One region of the Paenibacillus sp. PastF-3 genome, then DNA from elsewhere that is predicted to be linked to it. Evidence: riboswitches for the same ligand, from Rfam matches in the RefSeq annotation. Region 1 holds a riboswitch; each other region holds the start of a gene.

Region 1 (7,550 bases):
TCGTAAAATCTCCAAGCTGGAAGAACGGCTGGGTGTCGCGCTATTTAATCGTTACGGCAAGCGCCTGGAGTTAACCGAGGTTGGGCGTCTTACTTATTCCTACGCACTTGAACAACGGCAGCAGCGCTCTAAATTTCTGGAGGCTTTGTCTAAATACAAAGAAGGCGAGCCTAAGCTGGTCACCTTAGGGGCTTCACTTACCTCACTGCAGACCACTCTGCCTCCACTAGTTAACGCATATATGGAGAAATACCCGACTTCGGAGTTAAAGCTAATCACCGGCCGAACGCATGAGATTGTCTCCTCTGTCAGTGAAGGAAAGTCAGATATAGGTCTGATCGCATCCTCTATTCAAGAGCCTGGACTGCGCTGTATTTCTTTGTTTGAGGATCAGCTTCGACTGGTTGTCTCTGAGCATCATCCTCTGAATTATGCTTCTAAGCTAACCATGAATGATCTGTCCCGACTGCCGATGATCCTCTTCTCCAAAGGCACCTGGTACCGCCGTCTAACAGACGATCTGTTCCAGCGCTGCGGGATTGATCCGGACGTACGTATGGAGATTGACTCCTTCGAAGCCATCGTGCGGCTGCTGCCGACAGTCAATGTGGCAGCCTTACTGCCCAAGTCTTATCTGCGTCCGCAGCTGTTAAACGGCGGTGGGCTGGTATCTCTGCATATTAAGGAGCTGGAGCAGACTCAGCGAACTACCTGTCTGATTTACCGTGACGATGGAAGCCTGAGCACAGCGGCCCGCAGCCTCGTGCAGGTCACAGAAGAGATGTTTCTGACGGAACGAGAGGTATAGTACATACTCTGCGTGCAATCTTAATTAAAAAAATCCCTCCGTCCTATGTAAAGGACGGAGGAATTATCTATTTAATCCTGGTTTACAACTTCATCCTCAAATCGATCAATACTTTCATTAGAACCAATGAGTACCATAACGTCTCCCTCACTCAGATGATCATGTGCCGTTGGAGCCACTATTATTCCACTTTCCCGGTTCAGGGCAACAATACTGCAGCCATATTTTGCTCTTGTATTTAAATCTGATAAGCTTTTCCCGTTCATGCAAGACGGAACGGTTAGCTCGACGATTTTATAATCCTTGGAAAGTTCAATATAATCCAGCAAATTGGGTGTCACGAGCTGATGCGCTACACGAATGCCCATATCCCGCTCTGGAAAAATAACCCTGTCCACACCCAGCCTAGACAACGCACGACCATGAAGGATCGAGATCGCCTTGGCTACTACTTGCTTGACTCCGATCTCTTTTAACAATATCGCCGCCAGAATGCTTCGTTCCATATTGTCACCAATCGCAACAATCCCACAGTCAAAGTTCCGTACGCCAAGCGAGCGCATAATTCCTTCATCTGTAGCATCAGCCACTACCGCATGCGTCAGATGATCGCTCATATCCTCCACGCGCTCCTCTTGGTGATCGATGCCGAGCACCTCGTAGCCCATTTCCATCAGTTCAAGCGCAAGACTTGAACCGAAGCGGCCTAAGCCGATTACTACAAATTGCTGTGCTTTCATTTCGGATTAACTCCTATCCAATAATTATTTTACCTTCTGGGTGCTTATACAATGGTTTACCCTGTTTTGGTCCTAGCGCATACACTAATGTTAATGGACCTAGGCGACCCGCAAACATCGTCAGACAAATCAGAATCTTGCCGATAACAGACAGTTCAGGTGTAAGCCCCATACTTAGTCCCACCGTAGCAAAGGCTGAGGTCGTCTCAAATAATATTGCTAAGAAATTACTATCCTCTGTTGTGGACAGTAACATTGATACAGAAAGGACCAATAGTAAAGCCAGTAAAGTTAACGTCAACGCTTTATAGATACGCTCCTGCGCCAATCGGTAACGGAACAGCACAACATCTTCACGCCCGCGCAGCATCGCGATTACTGCACCAATCATAATGGTAAAGGTCGTAGTCTTGACCCCGCCACCCGTTGAGCCCGGTGATGCACCAATAAACATAAGGATAACCATAAAGAACTGTGAGGCTTGCCGCAGTCCGGCAATATCCACCGTGTTGGCGCCAGCGGTTCGGGGCGATACAGACTGAAAGAATGCCGATAATATTTTGCCGCCAAAATTCAGATTACCCAGAGTGCGCTGATTTGTAAATTCGAATATAAAAATAACCAAAGCGCCGATAAGAATAAGCCCTGCCGTGGTGGAGAGTACAACTTTGCTATGCAAAGATAATTTACGTTTGACACGAAACTCCACCAGATCCGACATGACAATAAAACCAATCCCGCCAGAGACAATCAGAAACATCACCACGATGTTCACAAGCGGGTCATATACATAATCGGTTAAACTCCGGAAATCCCCGAAAATATCAAATCCAGCATTATTAAACATAGACACCGCATGAAATATTCCAAAATAAATGGCCTTTCCCAGTGGCATATCAAACGCCCAGCGTAAGGACAGAAGCACCGCTGCACAGCCTTCGATGACCAAAGAATAAATAAGTACTCTACGGATCAGTCGAACAATCCCCTCCATAGAGCCTTGGTTCATGGCTTCCTGAAGGATCAGTCTGTCCCGCAAGGAAATTTTGCGTTTCATCATCATGGCAAATAAGGTCGCCATTGTCATAAACCCTAAGCCACCAACCTGGATAAGCACCATAATTACGGTTTTCCCAAAAATGGTGAATGTCGTCCCGGTGTCCAGCACCACAAGTCCTGTCACACAGGTGGCCGATGTTGCAGTAAACAACGCATCAATAAAACTCACAGCATTCCCGCTGGTACTCGAAATGGGAAGCATAAGCAGCAAGGCTCCAATCAGAATGATCGATGCAAAACCAAGCACCATAATCTGAGGCGGAGAAAGCTTCAGAAACTTTGATTCAGAAACCCTGCGAAACTGTGAAGCCACTACGTCACCCTCTTATCTAAATTTAAAGAATTCCAACAAAAAAAGCACTGGAAAACCAATGCTACCCTTGGTTCCTGCAGTAAATTAGCCTACGAGGTTAGCTGACGGATTCGGACTGTGCAGGCTGCCCTATTCGTTCCTAGAACGAAATTCACCCCTGATGAATAAAGACACCGCCTATGGTGTATACTCATCTTTTCATTACTTCCTGTGGTTCCCCCGTTTTCACCTGAAATTCGGCTATATACAATTGCATACAAATTATATATGTTATTTCGATAAATCACAAAGACACTATTAATGGTGATTCATATGAAAAATGCGGTTTGGAGAGGATGTACCAGTAGGAGTACCTTTTCTCATCACTTTTCCGTGTTTTCCCTGCAATTGCATCGATTTTCATGAAAAATGAAGAAATGATCACTTTAAATTCATGGTATATATTCAGATACCTATTCTATAATATCTCTATTACCCATAAAAAGAATGTACGATGATTTTTGTAACTATCATGGCACTAATACTATAATGGAACATAACATTGTCAATTTACAAGGAGGCGTTACATGAATCCCGTCGGCCAGCCCTTACAGCAACGTGCCCTCTCCAAGAGGCTCATCATCTCGGGCATTATCGGTCTTATTCTATTTATTATGTTTCAGATTGCTCCCTCAGTGCTAAATAGCCCCGTGGGGGAAGATACTACTGTCATCAGCAAGGCGGAAGCCCGCGACAAAGCGATATCATTTGCAGAACAAAAGCTAAACTACACCAAAGCACCAAATGATCAGTGGAATGTACTCTATGATACGGATTCTTCCTTTTATGGTTATATGTCCCGCGAGAAGCTTTTGGAGGACTATACAAAGAAGAAGCTGGATCAACGATATCCTTTTGACATTTTCCGTGTAACACTTAGTCCTTCAGCGGAACAAGAGCCGCTAATCACCGTTGACCTCAATATGTATACTGGCGTGATTGTCGCCTTCAAACAAGGAGTAGAAGGATCATCTGCAGGGTCACCAAGCAATGTATCCACTAGTGCAAAAGAAGAGGACAAGGGAACTGACTTGTCTCTAGCCCAAAAAGAAAATCTTGCCCGACCTTGGCTTCAGGAACGGGGGGTGAATCCCGCCAAATTGCAAATTGAATCAAATACGGGAAACTATGGGCTTGTGTATACAGATCGTTCCGTTCAGGTTGGCGAATCCTTACTACACTATTATTTCGATTTCACTGGCGAACAGGTATCCAGCTTTAAAGCAGGATTCACCGCTCCAGCCTGGCATACCTCCTATGTAAAGGATCAGACCTCTCTCGCAGAAAAGCTTACTTTATTCGGCTACGGTCTGCCTACTTTAGCTTTAGGAATTCTGGCACTCATCTACAGCATACTTAGAAGAGAACATACTTCCTTTAAGCGCGGAATATTCCTAAGCTCAGCTTATTTTGTAATCATGATGATCAGCACCTATAATATGCTTCCTGAATCCTCCGGCGAAGGACTCGAGGCTCAGATAACTTCCGTCATTATGTTCATCATTTATGCCTTATATAGCCTCCTAATGTCCTCCTTGCTATATTTTTCTTTAGTTGGAGGGGACGGCCTATGGAAAAAAGAAGAGGGGATGAACCCATGGCCTCGCGCTAAAGAGCCTGGCTATGGAAAATATGTGCTGGATAGTATCCGGGCTGGATACGTCTGGGCATTCGTGCTGCTAGGGGTGCAGACCCTTATGTTCATCGTATTATCATTTACCTTGCAGAACTGGTCCACTACTGACGCCACTCAATCTCCTTACAACATGAGATATGCTTGGCTGCTGCCCATCGTTGCATGGCTCGCAGGTTTATCCGAGGAAGCTATTTATCGTTTTTTTGGAATCCCTATGTTGAAAAAAGTATTCCGTAGCACGTTCATTGCTAGCCTGATCACCACGCTGGTTTGGGCGTTTGGTCATACGTTGTATCCGATCTATCCCATCAGTTCCCGTCCCATTGAGCTGACCGTGATCGGTTTGCTCTTTAGCTATATTTTCCTTCGTTACGGCTTTATTGCCGTCATGTTCAGTCACGTCGTGTTTGACAGCATTCTGATGGGCGCTACGCTGATCTTTATGAAGGAAAGCGTGAATGTAGGGGCTGGTATCTTCGCGATTATCATGCCGTTCATAGTGGCCTACATCGTCTATCGGTTTAACCCGCCGCAAAAATCAGAACCTAAGCCGGTTGAACCTACATCTGTAGGTTAAAGAAGTAACGGTGAGACACCCGATCATGAAAAAAGATGTCATAGCAGAAAATCTGCTATGACATCTTTTTATATTTACGTATACATCTTTCCTGCGTTTCTGATGCCTATGATGAGGGCTCTTCATCCTTGAGTGCCTCAAGAATTTGACTAGCCAGCTTTTCGCCAATAGAAAGTGATTTGAAATCCTCTATGGAGGCTTCTTTAATTTTCTTTAGCGATCCGAAATGCTTAAGCAGCGCCTTGCGCCGCTTCTCGCCTATACCTGGTATGGAATCCAGTTTAGAAGTAACCATGGACTTCCCACGTTGTTCACGGTGGAAGGTGATGGCGAATCTATGGACCTCATCCTGAATCCGTTGCAACAGATAAAATTCCTGACTATCACGAGCCAAAGCGACGGGTTCCGGCGGATCTCCAACCAAAAGCTGAGCCGTCTTATGCTTATCATCCTTAACGAGACCACAGACCGGAATGAATAATCCCAGCTCGTTCTCCAGAATATCAATCGCTGAAGATATCTGCCCTTTACCACCATCGACTACAATAAGATCCGGTATCGGCAGGTTCTCTTTCAGCACCCGTTCGTACCGACGCCTGATGACCTCGCGCATCGTTCCATAATCATCCGCACCCACTACCGTACGAACCTTATATTTACGATACTCTTTTCGTGCGGGCTTGCCATCAATGAAGACAACCATCGCAGAGACCGGATTAGTCCCTTGAATATTCGAGTTATCGAACGCCTCGATCCGGCTTAAGCGTTCGAGCCCCAAGCTCTCGCCCAAGCTCATTGCAGCACCAGAGGTACGTACTTCATCTCGTTCAATAAGCCGGAACTTCTCGTCGATTGCGACTGTTGCATTTTGGCAGGCCATACCGACCATCTGCTTCTTGAGGCCACGCTGCGGGACTAGTACTTTGGTGCCGAGCCACTCCTGGAGAATAGAGGCGCCACCTGCAGCATCAACAACACCTGCTGCTGATGCTTCAGCAGCGGCCATTTCACGGGCCTCAACTTCTTCAGGCGATTCAGGGGTATCTTCCCCCTTTTGCAGATCTTCTTCGGCTGGAGCGGCAATGACAATCGCCGGTTTAGCTTCTTTATCAACCACTGCTTCCTCATCAAGCACATCCGGCAGAAGAATCTCCTGCGGCAGAGCAGGATTATCACTGTAATACTGCGTCACATAAGACATAAAGTCACTATAGGCTTCCCCATAGAATGGAAAGACAGAGGAGTGGCGCTGAATCATCTTCCCTTGTCTCATGTACAGAATCTGTACACACATCCATCCCTTGTCTACCGCATAACCAAATACGTCCCGATCCTTAGTATCTGTGGTGTTAATCTTCTGTTTCTCCATCAATGCATCAATATGGATAATTTGATCCCGCAGTTCCTTTGCCCGTTCAAAATATAATTCCTCAGCAGCTTCCTGCATCTTCTGCTGTAGATCCTTCTTAACTGCATCATGACCTCCGCTCAGAAAAGCAGCGATATCTTGCGTAATCTGCTCATACTCGGATTTCTGCACTTCCTTCTCGCACGGCGCCAAGCATTGGCCCATGTGATAGTAAAGACAGACTTCCTTTGGCATTACGCCACATTTACGGAGCGGATACATACGATCGAGGAGCTTTTTCGTTTGCTGTGCAGCATAACCGTTAGGATAAGGGCCGAAATATTTCGCTTTATCTTTAATCACCCGGCGTGTGACTTCAAGCCGAGGGTGAGTTTCATTCGTTATTTTAATATAAGGAAATGTCTTATCGTCCTTCAGAAGCACGTTATAACGCGGCATATGCTTCTTAATCAGATTGCACTCGAGAATGAGCGCTTCCATGTTGCTGGACGTAACAATATATTCGAAATCAGCAATGTTAGCGACAAGCCGCTGCGTTTTACCATTATGACTGCCTGTAAAATAAGAACGAACCCGGTTCTTAAGTACCTTCGCCTTCCCCACATAAATAATGGTGCCTTCTTCATTCTTCATCAGATAGCACCCGGGCAGATCGGGTAATAGAGCCAGTTTATTGCGGATGTTGTCCAAAATGATCCCCTCCAGCTAAATTGGACCCATGATTAGTTGGCATTCAGCACACAAAACGCCTCCGGAATGAACCGAAGGCGCTGAGCGGCAGGGCCGAGGCCCGAACAGTAGCATTTAACAATTATTGATGTTTAGCTACGATATTTTTCAGGGATTCTTTGGAGTTCAATCCCACAACTTTATCTACCGGTTGACCGTCTTTGAAGAAGATCAGGGTTGGGATACTCATCACGCCAAAACGGGAAGCCGTTTCCGGATTCTCATCCACATTCAATTTAGCAATCTTCACGCTGTCTCCCAGTTCTGCGGACAATTCGTC
Region 2 (7,550 bases), on a different contig from region 1:
CCTGGTGCAGACCTTGTAGGCCTTGCCATAAGTCACGGTATACCAGTAATTCCTATACCTGGAGCTAACGCAGCTTTGTCAGCATTAATTGCCTCTGGTCTGCCTACGACTACTTTCACCTTTATCGGCTTCTTACCTCGAGAACGTAAAGATATCCGTGCGGTTTTAAGCCCACTTCGTTCGGCGCAAGGGACTATACTGTTCTACGAATCTCCACATCGCGTGGTGAAGACACTGGCTCATCTCCATGAAGCATTTGGTAATCGGCGAATTGTGCTTGCTCGTGAACTGACGAAGAGATATGAGGAGTTTCTACGGGGGACGATCGAGGAATGTACGGATTGGCTCGCTGAACATCCACCGCTTGGTGAGTATGTTATCGTCGTTGAAGGCGAGAGCAAGGAAGATGCTGAAATGGCGGAATCGGCTTGGTGGCGCCAGTTAAGTATTGAAGAACATGTTGCTCATTACGAAGCAGCAGATATGCCGCGTAAAGAAGCTATGAAAAAAGCAGCCTCTGATCGTGGTGTGTCAAAGCGGGATATTTATAACGCACTTCTGGATAAAGCGGAGCAGCAGTAAGTGTTATTGACGGATTCTAATTCTAAGAGGTTAACAAGGTGCGGAGGGGTATTACGAAGCTGACGAGATTCTAGCCTGAGGGTGGTTCCCAAAAGGAAGCCCAATATAGACCAGATCATGGTAAAAACTCGTTTTACTTCATGCTCTCACCGTATTACCCATCGTTAATAGGTGTCATGGGGGGAGTAAATCCTTTAGACACCTTTTGGGGCGGGAAACACAGGTAATTGCAGAAAAAAAATACCTCCCGCGGTCACGGGAGGTCAAGGAGATATGAAAAGGTTAGAATTAACAATTTGATTAGTTCTATTATATACTATTTATTTTAGTTTGTCACAGGGGTAGGGATAGTAGAAATGCATTCATGACAAACTATTTTTCCTTTGAAGTAAGTTACGTTCTCAGCGTTGCCGCAGAAAATGCAGGCAGGCTCATATTTTTTAAGCATAATGCGTTCACCATCAACGTAAATTTCAAGTGCGTCTTTTTCACCAATGCCAAGAGTACGGCGCAATTCGATGGGAATAACTACCCGTCCAAGTTCGTCTACTTTTCTTACAATTCCTGTTGATTTCATCATACCAATCGTTACTCCTCTCAATGTTCCAAAAACGTCATTATTCGACATTGTTCACTGTTTTATGATATTCATAATACCAACGATTCCCAAAACAGTCAACCTTTTTTCATAGGTTGAATTAAGAACTTTTTCACTAAAACTTTGAATTGCCTATACCAATTGCGAATTCTAAAAAAAAAGTAAAAATAAACTTTGTCGATTTACCAAGACTAAAAACGTCATCATTCGACAAAGTACGACATAATTACTTATTATATACTTATATTGGTTAAAATCATATTAAATTTAATAAAGGAGTTGATCTCATGAAGCAGCCGCTCACAGAAGAAAAGGTTTTCAAAGATCCGGTTCACAATTATATCCACGTGCAGGATACTATTATTTGGCGACTAATAAATACAAAGGAATTTCAGCGTTTACGCCGAATTCGCCAGCTGGGTACCTCGTATCTCACCTTTCATGGCGCAGAGCATAGTCGGTTTTCTCATTCTCTAGGGGTATACGAAATTACACGTAGAATTATTTCGCAATTTGAACGAAGCGGTTATAAGGATTGGATTCCTGAAGAAAGTCTGCTCACCTTGTGTGCGGCTTTGCTGCACGATCTGGGGCATGGTCCATTTTCCCATTCTATAGAAGAAGCTTTTGAAATGAATCATGAGGATTGGACTTGTCGAATTATTCTGGAGGACACAGAGATTACTGAGATCTTGCGTGATGTGGAGGAGGATTTTCCTCGTAAAGTAGCCTCAGTAATCGCTAAAACTTATGAGCATGAAATTGTTGTAAATCTGGTTTCAAGTCCGCTAGATGCTGATCGCATGGATTATTTGCTGCGTGATGCGTACTATACAGGTGTAAACTATGGAACGATCGACATTGATCGGATTTTAAGAATGCTGCGTCCTTATAATGGTCGAGTTGTTGTAAAAGAATCGGGAATGCATGCCATTGAAGATTATTTAATGTCGCGTTATCAAATGTACTGGCAAGTGTATTTTCATCCGGTGACACGTAGCTCAGAGATTATTTTGCGACAAATTTTCCGTAGAGCCAAGGAGCTTTTCCAAGAGGGGTACAATTTTAGTTTCATGATTAATCCGCTGGAGGATTTATTCCGTGGTGAGGTGACAGTAAAGCAATATTTAATGCTGGATGAAGCACTGGTACAGACGGCTTTTATGCAGTGGACGCTTGAAAAAGATGAGCTACTAAGCGACTTGTGCACCCGTTTTATTCATCGTAAACTGTATAAATACGTTGAGATGGAGAATCTCGATACAGATATGATTACTGAAATTCGCAGCAGTTTTGCGGCAGCGGGTCTTCACCCAGAATATGATTTGGAGATTGATTTTCCGACAGATCTGCCCTATGATGTGTTCCGTCCGGGAGAAGCTTTTGACAATAAACAAATTCTGCTGCTTGATCGGCATGATCATCTGCGGGAAATTTCAGAGGTATCCGATATTGTACGTTCTATTAGCGGCATTCACCGTGGCAGATATCATCTTTATTTTCCTCAGGATAAGTTGAGAAAAGTGCTTACACGATTGCCTTCTTCTATTGCAGAGATTTTTGCAAAATAATACAAAAAAATATAGCATTTTTGACAAGGAGTGAAGGTTAAAATGTATCTGTTTGACACACATACGCATCTGGATGCGCCTCAATTCGACGAGGATCGCGAAGAAGTTATCGCTCGTGCTGTAGAAGCAGGAGTCAGCAAGATGATTAATATCGGATTTAATCGGGAGACGATTCCCTCAACGATGAAGCTGGCGGAATCTTACGATTATATTTATGCGGCAGTGGGTTGGCATCCTCAGGATGCGATTGATATGAAAGATGGAGATCTCGATTGGATCGCTTCTCTATGCAGTCATAAGAAAGTGGTGGCGATCGGTGAAATCGGACTGGATTATTACTGGGATACTTCTCCCAAGGATGTGCAGCATGAAGTTTTTCGCAAGCAAATTGGACTAGCCCGCGAACTGAATATGCCGATTTGTATTCATGATCGTGATGCCCATGAGGATGTTGTACGGATTTTACGGGAGGAAAAAGCAAATGAGGTTGGAGGCGTAATGCACTCGTTCTCTGGAAGCTGGGAAACAGCTAAGATGTGCTTGAATCTTGGTTTTCATTTATCCTTTGGAGGACCTATTACGTTCAAAAATGCAAGAGTGCCAAAAGAAGTACTTGCGCAGACCCCTCTAGACCGATTATTGATCGAAACCGATGCTCCATATTTGACTCCGCACCCCTTCCGCGGAAAGCGAAATGAGAGCGCTCATGTGAAGCTGGTAGCAGAGGCAGCAGCTGAAATTAAAGGGTTAACATGGGAAGAATTGGCTAAAATAACGTATGCGAACGCACTGGAACGATTTGGGATTGAGTGAAAACGGGAGAAAAACAGGCGAAAAATAGAGAATGGCCGATATATTAAACTTTTTTAATATAAAAACGGCTGAATATTACAATATTTTAACCATATTTTTGCTTAAACGTGGTTGAATCGTCCTTTACAACATGCATCAAAACAGGATATCATCTTTTCAGTGATGTGAGCTGTGTTACAGTGACAGCCATATATTCATGGATCGTCTCGCTGAGTCTCCGTATGGAGAACGGGGGAACCAATATTGACCTGCCGCATGCCTGTATTTAAAATACGGTTTAGACGTGCCGTAGGACAGTATTTGATTTCTTCACGTGGTCTTTGGGGTGAATTTAAGGGCAACCGCCATGAGCGGGTGACCTGAAATAGGGCGTCTCTCTTTCGTCCGAACCCGACAGCTAACCCCGTAAGCGCAAGTAAGAGAGGCAACCTCGTGCACAAGCATTCTCTATTCTGATATTGGAGAAGCCACGAAAGAGTCCTCAGTTGAACTCTTTTTAGGCTTTTTTATTTTTGAATAAATAGAATGTTACCCACATACTGTTATATAACAGGGGTGGGAGTAGCTGTGCCGAGCAGGCGATCCATGAGCAGGAGACGCTAAGTTATTACGTGCGTGTCCTGTGACAATCTCAAATAGTTTCGTCAAAGGAATTCAGTCCTCATGATATACAATTGACGACGGGGCTATGTAAGGAGGATGGAGAGAATGGGCGTATTCCAACCAGAAGTATCCCATGATTCGCAGTCATCCAGCAGGTCTTTCGCATTACGGTGGGAGCAAGTAAATACTCGCGTACTTTTACTTGCAGGCGTGATTTCAGTCGTTATCGCGTTACTTATTCTGCTGTACGTACACGGTCAAAGTAACAAACAATTATTTTTAGTAATAGACGGGCAAACACAGACGCTTGAAACGCGGGAAGCGCTTCTTGGTGATGTGTTGGAGAAAGAGCAAATTTCGCTACAGCCGCATGATGAACTATCTTTAGGTCTGAGTGATGAAATAAAAGACGGTGACCGTGTCGTTATCAATCGTGCGCAGAAAATTAGTCTTACTGCGGATGGAGCAACAAAAACGTTATATACGACCGAGGATACAATTGGTAAAGCAATTGAGAAAATGGGCATTACCCTAGAAGGTCATGATAAGATTTTCCCTTCGTTAGACACCACCATTTCTGCAAACATGGAGGTTAAGATTGTTCGCATCAACAAACAGACCGTACAGCGAACAACTAACTTACCCTTCAGAGTCATCAAGACAGCAGACCCCTCCCTTACTGTGGGAACAGTTAGAGTGGCACAGGCAGGCAAACCAGGCGTCATGATTCAGCATATTGAAAAGATCTACCAAGACGGAGAACTGGCCTCTATGCGCATGATTGGTAAGGAAGTACAAACGGTAACGAAAGATAAGATTATTGCCGTTGGTACCAAAGCACTTCCTAAGCCGGCTGTAGCTAAGACTACAACAACTTCCAAATCAAACACCACTTCAAAAACGGCTAAAGTTAGCGCCAAGACTAATAACGTCACAAGCAAGGCTGGCGTAGACTTTGAGTACAAGAAGATGATTAAGAATGTCTCCATGACAGCTTATTCGTCAGAAGAGGCAGGTATAGGTACCAAAACGGCTTCCGGAACACGCGTAACGGAAGGTCGCACAATTGCTGTAGACCCGAATGTAATTCCTATTGGCTGGTGGGTATATATCGAGGGACTTGGATTCCGCCGAGCAGAAGATACTGGCGGTGCCATTAAGGGCAATAAAGTAGATGTCTACTACGATTCACTGAGCCATGTTCGTAATTTCGGTCGTAAATCGCGAACCGTTTATGTGATTGGACCTGTGAAGCCGGAGTTAAACTAGGCTGAAGCTTTTGCAAATTATTCTTTGATAAGCTATAGTGATGATAACCGTTAAGGAACGCCAGATGATCATTTCGTTGATCGCAGAGCAACCGCTCATCACTTATACATTCTTTAACCAAAAGAAGAGGAGCGAAACCTCTTCTTTTTTGCTTTTTTTGGAAGGAGTCAGAGATATGATTAAGGAACTAATTGTCGTCGAAGGTAAGAGTGATACCGTCGCTGTTAAACGCGCTGTAGAAGCAGATACGATCGAAACAGGGGGCTCGGCTGTAGACCGGACCGTAATTGCGAAGATCGCGCTTGCTATGGAGCGTAGAGGGGTGATTATTCTTACGGACCCGGATCACGCCGGAGAACGAATCCGCAAGATTGTGTCTGCAAAGGTGCCGGGCTGCAAGCATGCCTTCATTCCGGAGAAGGACGCAACCCGCAAAGGAGATATCGGTGTGGAGAACGCTTCTCCAGAGGCGATTCGTCATGCGCTGCGGAATGTACATACCTCTTTTGAAGGAGCACCTGCTTTAATCGGACTTGATGATCTAATGGCCGCTGGAATGCTTGTACACCCTCGGGCAGCTGAAAGACGTATGGCACTTGGTAATTTGCTTGGAATCGGATATTGTAATGGCAAGCAGCTGTACAAGCGGCTGGCGATGTTTGGAATTACGCGGGAGGAATTTGCCGGAGCTCTCGCCCAAATTGATCAGGGGGGCATTACTTCATGAGTGGTAGAGAGGAAATTTCAACTCCAAAACGGACGAAAGAAATTATTCAACGTTATGGATTCAAGTTCAAGAAGAGCTTAGGACAGAATTTTTTGATTGATCAAAATATATTGGACAAGATTGTAGACGCTGCCGGGCTAGATAGCGGCTCTGGGGCATTGGAGATCGGTCCCGGCATTGGGGCGCTGACAGAACGTTTGGCGCTAACATCTGGAGCGGTAACCGCTGTGGAGATCGACCGTAGATTGATTCCTATTTTAAGAGACGTACTTTCCCCTTATCCGCATGTTAAGGTTCGTAATGATGATGTTCTGAATGTAAATCTGCAGGAGTTGTTCAAAGAAGATTTTGCATCCGTGAACAAGGTAAGCGTAGTTGCCAATCTGCCGTATTATGTGACTACTCCGATTCTGATGAAGCTGCTCGAAGAGAAGCTTCCACTTGATAACATCGTTGTAATGATTCAGAAAGAGGTTGCGGAGCGTATGGCTGCTTCTCCGGGAGGAAAGGAATATGGGAGCCTTAGCATTGCCGTGCAGTACTACAGCGAGCCTGAGCTCGTCTGCATTGTGCCGCGTACGGTGTTCATTCCTCAACCTAATGTGGAGTCCGCTGTAATCCGTCTAAAGGTAAGAGAGCGTCCACCGGTAGAAGTTGAGAGTGAGAAGCACTTCTTTGAGGTCGTCCAAGCTTCTTTCACACAGCGCCGTAAGACGATTGCTAACAATCTCAAGGCTCGTTACTTCCCTGGAGAGGGACGTGAGCGTCTGGAGGCTTTACTCGCAGAAGCTGGGATTGAACCAACCCGTCGTGGAGAAACGTTAAGTCTAGAAGAATACGCCCGATTGAGCGGTGTTCTGTTGGCTGCTGGAATTGAATAAGCTAAAAACATAGCTAGTTATGAACCAACTGAGACCTTTGCCCATACGATGGGGTAGAGGTGGTGGTTGTAATGAATTTAGGAGACTTGGTCGTTCGTAAATCTTATGGCGGAGATTTGACTTTTCGTGTAGATCATATTGTGCAGGACAGAGCGGTCATCAAAGGCACAGATTTCCGTCTGTTGGCGGATTCTCCTCTGAATGACTTGGTTCAAGTGCCTCCTACCCGGATTACGGAACGAGGACAGCAGGCACAGATTAAAGCGAATGAATCACTGACACAGCTGCGGAAAGACCGACAGGAGCAAAGTCAGCGGAGCGGGAGCGCTCTATCAGAAGGCGCATGGGCTCCATCGCCTAAGGAAGCTGCTTATTTTGAAGTACCGGGGAAAGTACTGCATCTGGATGGCGATCCAGCGTATTTGAATAAGAGCCTTAGCTTATACGAACAATTGCGGATCCCTGCTGAAGGTCATCATGTTCATGAGTCCGCAATGGCTGACACT
Region 3 (7,550 bases), on a different contig from region 1:
GGTAGCGTCAAGAAGTTTGTGTAAAAGAGTAGAAGTAACTCTACGAGTGTGTTTTAGGTATGCAGGTGTTTCTGGGGCGGGGGAACCCCGCCCCCAGAAACAGGACGAGCGGAAGCTACTCTCCTTCCCGTGTTGGTATTGTTGGATAGCGGGCTTCGAACAGCTCATTCAGCTTCTTTTTCACCGCATCCACACCAAATCCTGGGACTACACGTTCTGCAAAGCGTTCATTGTAATCCGTCGCTTCCAAGTACACGATTTTCTCCGCCGCGTCCATATTGGTCAGACTATTCATTGGTTTGAGTCGCTTACGGATTTCCTTATTCATTCGCTCGATCGGATTCGACGTGTAGATGGCTTTGCGGATCTCCGCCGGGTACTTGTAGAACGTCAGTAAGGTTGACAACTGTTCTTCCCATGAGGCCATTTCTTTCGGGTACAGCTTGCCCCACCGGGCTTTGACCGTATCGAATGCGGCCCGGGCTAACTCTTCATCAGGTGCGGTATACACGGTCTTAAGGGCTTCAATGACATCGGTTTTGTGTTCCACCCGGATTTTAGGAAATGTCGCTCGCACTTTGTGAACCACACAGTGCTGCACATCGGCTTGAGGATACGTTTCTTTAAATGCAGCGTCGAGTCCCGGCAGGCCGTCAAACACCCCCAGCAGGACTTCCTGTGCACCACGGGTGTAGAGGTCTTTTAGGACTTCCCGCCAGCCCATTGGAGCTCTCTTGACCGCCGACGTAAAACCCGAGGATTTGACGATGTCCCTCTTCAATGCCCATGGCAAAATAGATGACTTCACCGTCGACGGTGCCTCGTTTGAGCTTCACATAGAGACCGTCCAGGTAAATCACGGAGTAGCGTTGGGCGAGCTGACGCGCCTGCCAGTTCTGAATGTCCTCCAGCACCGTTGCGGTAATGTTGCTCACGGTCGTTGCGGAATAATGGCTGCCGAACATACTTTCAATGAAACGGGCCACGTCTCGTGTGCCCATGCCGCTTTTGTACATTTGGATCACCGCCTCTTCCAGCCAGCCGTCTCTGCGTTGATACGGTTCAAACATTTGTGTCTGGTAGTATCCTTTACGGTCTCTAGGCACCTCTAGATCCTCCAAATGACCGTATTTGGTGTGCAGACTCCGTTTGTAATATCCATTGCGGCTGTTACGCTCACCCGCTTGCTCATTCTCCATGAAGTGCTGAATTTCCGTTCTCATGATAGATTCCAAGTTGTCTTTGACAAACGTAGTGACAAGATTTTCAAATAGATTATTCATGAGATTTTCGGGTACAATAGTCATCGAGTAGGGTTCCTTTCTTGGTGGTTTCGCAATCCCGAGAATACCCTACTTTTTTGTTGCCTGCTAGGCTCCAAATCTTGGTACACAACTTACTTTACGCCATCCCTTTACTGAAAAAATTGCTGAATTGATAGAGAACTTTAGGGGCAAAAATAAAGAGATACGCAAAAAGATTAACCGAAAAAATCCGAGATAATGGGTGTTAAACTGACTTTTGATGGAACAATATTAAGCTTATCAGCTATTTTAGGTAATAAATACAATGACTTAGAGAAGGAAGATCTAACCTCTAGAATATTTATGCAGTATACAATGAAGCTAAATATATGAGAAAAGGAAATGCAGAGTTCGGAAGTATAACTTTGGATGTTTCCAAATACATGAAGCTTAAGTTTAATAATCTGAATAAAGTGAAAAGAAATCTATATAAAAGACCTGAAATTAGTGATTTAGATGATATATATACTAATGGAGCTGAATTTTTAGAACATTCTATTAAAACTGAAGAGTATATTAAATCTGGTGAAAAGAAGTTAAATATTTCTCTTCAACTTACAGACTCAATTAGTGAAACCTTGGTTCCTTGTAGTGTACTAAGCTCTACGTTTTTATCCTCAACAAGCCACATTAAAGATACGATTAGATCAGCTGATAAAAAGCTGGGAACATACAATAACGAATATAAGAAAATTCTTATTTTTAACAACAATTTTTATAGACTGATGACGGGAATAAATGACGGATATGAAGAGTTAATTCGTGAGATACGCAATAATGTTAAAGAAAGTATTATAGATGAGGTATGGATTGAATACACAGAAGTGTTCACTGAACTTGATTATTCTGATTACATTGAAGCAGTTTCGGAAGACAGAAAAGGATATGAACGAATATTACGAAAAGTGAAAAATTAGTTCACTGAAAAAGCTTCTTTTAAGAAGCTCAGGCTGTCGAGAAAGTCTCGACAGCCTTCTTTATGCCCTAATTATTTAAGACGACACCGCGTTAATGTTGTATAATATAGGTAACTATTTATAGAACGGATGGTGTGTTGAATGTTACGTTCCAACCGAGAAAGACAACAATCCTACGAATTTGTTTCCATAGAAGATTTGGTCCCCGAAGACCACTTGCTTCGAAAGGTGGATAAATATATCGATTTTTCTTTTATTGATGAAATGGTTCGACCGCTATACTGCGCCGATAACGGACGCCCAGCTATAGATCCAGTTATTTTATTTAAGATGATTTTTCTTGGATACTTTTACGGTATTCGTTCCGAACGTCAATTGGAGCGAGAAATCCAAACCAACTTGGCCTATCGTTGGTTTTTGGGTCTAGGGCTTAGCGACAAGGTTCCTGACCATACAACGATTAGCTGGAACCGGCGGACCCGGTTTAAAGATACAACGATTTTTCAGGATATTTTCGATGAGATTGTTCTCCAAGGTATTTCGCACCGAATGATTGGCGGACGTGTTCTCGTGACCGATTCGACCCATGTGAAAGCCAATGCGAATAAACATCACTATACCAAACAACAAGTACTACAAAATACCAAAGATTACATTGACGAACTCAATACCGCCGTGGCTGATGACCGGAAAGAACATGGAAAAAAGCCCTAAAACCCAGAGAGGAAGTGAACGAAGAGAAAGAAATTAAAGTGAGCACAACTGATCCAGACAGTGGATATATGATTCGTGATGGCAAACCAGAAAGCTTCTTTTATTTGGACCACCGTACGGTCGATACCAAGTACAACCTCATTACCGATGTGCACGTAACGCCCGGAAATGTCCATGATTCCGTGCCCTATTTGTCGCGTTTAGGTCGCCAGCAAGATCGTTTTGGGTTTGCAGTTGAGGCTGTTGCACTCGATTCAGGATATTTGACTACACCGATTTGTCGGGGGCTACAAAGACGAAAGATTTTTGCCGTGATTGCTCACCGGAGGTTTCACCCCAAGCAAGGCTTGTTTCCAAAGTGGAAGTTTACCTTTGATCCCGAACGTAATCTATATGTTTGTCCAGCGAGTCACGAATTGAAATACAGAACCACAGACCGCAAAGGTTACCGACAGTATGCTTCCAATCCGGAGTATTGCAAGAGTTGCCCGTTGCTGGGTCAATGTACACAGTCCCGAAATCATCGAAAGGTGGTAACCCGGCACGTTTGGGAGGACAGTAAAGATTGGGTTCGGAACAACAGGCTCAGCAAGTCTGGCAAACAGCTGTACCGCAAACGAAAAGAAACGATTGAGCGAAGCTTCGCGGATGCTAAAGAGCTCCATGGGTTTCGCTATTGCCGTTTGCGCGGACTCCGGAACGTCAGGGAACAAGCACTGATGACGGCAGCCGTGCAGAACATGAAGAAGATGGCGATCCACCTGGATAGCCTGGAAAAGTAGGGGTAATCCCCCTACTTTCCCGATTTTACAGCCACCTAAACATGAAAAGAAACCCAAGATATTAAAATAACCTGGGTTTCTCGACACTCTGAGCTTCTTTTAAGAAGCTTTTTCTTTTCCTAAAAATTAACTTACATTTTTTCTACACAAAATTTATATATAATAAGGGAAATTGGAACGGAGCAGGTGAACATATTGTCTATACATCAAGTTTTAATTGCAGATAGTGAATGGAATATGAGAAAATCGCTTCGGTTTTATCTGGAGAAACAAGGGTTTTATGTAAAAGAAGCGACTACAGGAACAGAAGCACTGGAAATGTTAAAGAAGTACTCATTTGATATTATATTATTGGATATTATTTTGCCTGATATGGACGGATGGCAAGTCTGTAAGGTAGTCAAGGAAACCGTTTTTGTACCTATGCTGATATTAACGGAACAGGGAGATACTAAGGACAAGATTCGCGGGCTTAGGATTGGAGCTGACGATTACCTAACCAAGAATATTGAACCTGAAGAGTTATTAGCCCGCATATACTCCATTCTCCGGAGGGTAGCAATTACAAAATCCATGTTTGAAAAAGAAAGATCCCTTGAATTCCCTGGGTTAATAATATATCCAAAAAAGAGGGAGATTTATATTGATGGGATCTTGGAGGGGTTTTCTCAAAAGGATTTTGATTTGATTGTTACTCTTGCTCAAAGAAGAGAAAAAACTTTTACCAGAGAGGAATTGGTGGATAGTGTATGGGGATATGATTTCGAAGGAGAAAATCGTGTAGTTGATACCCATATAAAGAAAATTCGCCAAAAATTCCAAAACGCTGGGCTTAAATATAGTCCAATTCAGACGGTTCGGAGTATAGGGTATAGATTTTTTAAACAGGATTGAACAATTTATATAATTCAATATTACCTATAAGGACACCATGAGATTTTAGTGCTTGGTTATATGTTGATTGTTGTAGCTTTGACGTTAACTGGTAATCAGAATTAAATCATTTTAAGATGGTGAGCTGATGTTTTCTATTTATTCAAAACAAGTTGCAGAATTGTTAAGTGCGCTGGGGATATGGTCATTTCTGATAAGCATTGGAATTAGTATTTTTATAAGTATCATCGGAGTAATTCCTTCAGTTTTTATGACCACCGTAAATGTTTTGATTTTCGGATTCTACCCTGGTTTTTTGCTCTCGTGGATTGGTGAGGTCTTAGGTGCAGGGGTATCCTACAATTTATATCGATTAGGTGTTCAAAGAGTGAACAAGCTTAGAAGGGTAAATTATCTGTGGTTAAATAATCTTAACAATATGACTCCACTAAGGCAGTTTTTCATCTTGTTGTTGGCTAGGCTCATACCCTACGTACCATCCTCCATTGTAACATTGGTAGCCACCACATCCAGTATGACTTTCTTGAACTATATGTTGGCAACTGCTGTAGGCAAGCTTCCCTCCATTTGGTTAGAAACCTTACTTGCTTATGGATATGTAAAAGTAGAAAATAAATCAATGAAAATAATAATTACAATAATGTCACTACTTTCTCTATATATTATTATCCATACAAGTAAGATGAAAAATGGTAAGTTGAATGAAATTCACGAAAATGATCACTAATCCTAGAAATTTATGCATTGTACTATAAAATTGTGTGGTATTTGTGTTGTTTGAAAATAAAAATAGAAAATTTTATATCGGATTGACACAGTGAATATAAATACAATACTATAGCAATAGTTACAAAAAATTAATTAATTATTGCCGAATTTCGTATTGAAAACGGGGGAACCATTCTTGGGTGAATTATTCTTGAAAGCAAAGGAATATAGGGAACCTTTAACCGAACCCTCAGCTAACTCCGTAGGCATTGAAGGGAGAACCTGATTCTGAAAAAGTTTATTTTATCCGTAGTGGGGGCTGCAGTATTGTTCACTTCTGTTCCTGCAAGCACCTACGCAAGTGAAGTAAGTATTGAAAATGAAGTGAAAGAGGTATTGGGGACTCCTTATTTATGGGGGGGGACTACGGCGGCGGGTTTTGATTGTACGGGTTTCATATTGTATATATTAGATAAATTTAATGCAGGTGATTTACCGCGCACATCACAATCTCAAGCTAAAGTAGGCACACCCGTGTCTAAAGATGATCTTCGCGTAGGAGATCTGGTCTTTTTTAACACTTTTGGTACAGGAATTTCCCATGCAGGCATTTATGTAGGTGATGATCAGTTTGCTCATTCCTCAAGCAGTAAAGGCGTAAGAATTAGTAGACTCTCAGAGTCATATTATCGTGATCGTTATGTCACTGCTCGCCGTGTAGTGAGCGAAACTAGCTACCTCAAAATGATTAGTGAATGATGAGTTTGTAAGGTCAGCATCTGTTTTTTTACCTTTTTAATTTCTGGGTTTGTATGCATCCTCTTTAAGAAAAAGACTTCTCACAGGTTGTATTTTATTGTGAGAGGTCTTTTTGCGTCGAGGCTTAGTGTTTAGTGGAAGGTGTGAAAAAACGGTAATAATACAATTGACATACCCCCGAGGGGTACCCTTAGAAGATCGATTTTTCGGAAATGCCAACATTTTTTCTGAAGGTGAGAAAAGGTCTCTCGTTTCTTTCCATCCGGATCTATATAAATACTGGGAAACTACGACAGAAATCACGAAACCTATTTACGCGGGGCACAAAGGTTTAAAAGACGTAACCCGTATGCAGTTAATAGATCTTAACCTTTGGTTGCCTGGTGATATATTAATGAAAGCCGATAAGATGAGTATGGCTCACTCTTTAGAGGTTCGTGTTCCTTTCCTTGATAAAGAAGTGTTTGAGATTGCCCAGAAAATTCCTGCTTCATTATTGCTCGCAATAGGAACCACTAAATACATCTTACGTAAAGCCCTGGAGGGAATCGTACCTCATTCTGTGTTAGGTCGTCCAAAATTAGGCTTTCCTGTGCCTTTGAAAAAATGGTTATTAACCCCAATGGGTGATACCATCCTTCAACAAATTACAGAGAGTGGGGTGGACCAATGGATTCAACTAAATGTTGTTAAAGAGATGTTAAAACAACATCGAATGGGAACGGCCGATTATTCCCGCAAGATTTGGACGATTTATATATTTTCGTTGTGGCATTCCATGTATATTAAACAGTCTATATTCAGGCAAGCTCTAGTCAACTCATAACTCGATAATAGTAGTCAATTGTAGTCGCCTAATTTTGAGATAGCGTAAGCTACCGAGAGGAAAAATATTCAGATATGTGATCCTATCCATCTTAAATCGGGGACTAAATCAACAGTTGGTTGCGAATTATGGAATGACTGGAGAGGAAAAGGAAGGAACATGGTTGTTATTACCCGGATTGCTTTTTTCAATCACTTAAGCAAGGAACAATAACTTCATGAAATATGCAAACTTTCAACATCATATCCACATACAACTCTTCTACAATAAAAATATTAAAAGAAAGCAATTTACAGAGGAGGTACACAGATGGATTGGTCTTTGCTATTGCTGTTGATTTGTCCACTGATGATGGTATTGATGATGTTTGGGATGAGAGGAATGCATGGTAAAGACTCTCATTCAAACCAGTCACAATCCAACTGGACACTTCACGAAGACTATAATGAGTTAAAAGTAGAGAACGAACGAATGAAAAAGCAACTTCTAAGCTTGTCTAAATAACTCATATTAGAGAAAAGCATATAAAACTCCATTGAAATCGCCCATGGATAAATGGAAGACCTTATTAACCATTTTGACGGGGCGATTTCTTTGTACAAGCTATAAATCACGAACTCAGTCTGGCTAGATTTTGTATATAAAT

The links. Region 1 has a riboswitch for cyclic di-AMP ahead of M2444_RS20250 (TrkH family potassium uptake protein). Riboswitches for the same ligand answer to the same signal wherever they lie in the genome.
Region 2: it holds a riboswitch for cyclic di-AMP, as region 1 does, so the genes downstream of both, M2444_RS32110 (3D domain-containing protein) here and M2444_RS20250 (TrkH family potassium uptake protein) in region 1, are expected to answer to the same signal.
Region 3: it holds a riboswitch for cyclic di-AMP, as region 1 does, so the genes downstream of both, M2444_RS23665 (C40 family peptidase) here and M2444_RS20250 (TrkH family potassium uptake protein) in region 1, are expected to answer to the same signal.

Annotation. Positions count from the first base shown of each region.
Region 1 covers NZ_JARXWM010000010.1:153,371-160,920, forward strand. The annotation lists gene M2444_RS20240 (LysR family transcriptional regulator) at 1-808, shown strand, start outside; gene M2444_RS20245 (potassium channel family protein) at 880-1,548, opposite strand; gene M2444_RS20250 (TrkH family potassium uptake protein) at 1,562-2,857, opposite strand; cyclic di-AMP (ydaO/yuaA leader) riboswitch at 2,991-3,172, opposite strand; gene M2444_RS20255 (CPBP family intramembrane glutamic endopeptidase) at 3,487-5,172, shown strand; gene uvrC (excinuclease ABC subunit UvrC) at 5,279-7,231, opposite strand; gene trxA (thioredoxin) at 7,353-7,550, opposite strand, start outside.
Region 2 covers NZ_JARXWM010000030.1:8,752-16,301, forward strand. The annotation lists gene rsmI (16S rRNA (cytidine(1402)-2'-O)-methyltransferase) at 1-582, shown strand, start outside; gene M2444_RS32095 (AbrB/MazE/SpoVT family DNA-binding domain-containing protein) at 908-1,162, opposite strand; gene M2444_RS32100 (HD domain-containing protein) at 1,468-2,751, shown strand; gene M2444_RS32105 (TatD family hydrolase) at 2,794-3,564, shown strand; cyclic di-AMP (ydaO/yuaA leader) riboswitch at 3,762-3,991, shown strand; gene M2444_RS32110 (3D domain-containing protein) at 4,273-5,436, shown strand; gene rnmV (ribonuclease M5) at 5,612-6,163, shown strand; gene rsmA (16S rRNA (adenine(1518)-N(6)/adenine(1519)-N(6))-dimethyltransferase RsmA) at 6,160-7,044, shown strand; gene yabG (sporulation peptidase YabG) at 7,116-7,550, shown strand, end outside.
Region 3 covers NZ_JARXWM010000014.1:19,980-27,529, forward strand. The annotation lists gene M2444_RS23635 (hypothetical protein) at 1-24, shown strand, start outside; partial or broken gene M2444_RS23640 (IS256 family transposase) at 116-1,307, opposite strand; gene M2444_RS23645 (hypothetical protein) at 1,634-2,221, shown strand; one part of gene M2444_RS23650 (IS1182 family transposase) at 2,363-2,933, shown strand; one part of gene M2444_RS23650 (IS1182 family transposase) at 2,933-3,717, shown strand; gene M2444_RS23655 (response regulator transcription factor) at 3,913-4,611, shown strand; gene M2444_RS23660 (TVP38/TMEM64 family protein) at 4,739-5,338, shown strand; cyclic di-AMP (ydaO/yuaA leader) riboswitch at 5,471-5,603, shown strand; gene M2444_RS23665 (C40 family peptidase) at 5,608-6,078, shown strand; gene M2444_RS23670 (asparagine synthase-related protein) at 6,428-6,904, shown strand; gene M2444_RS23675 (DUF2933 domain-containing protein) at 7,214-7,408, shown strand.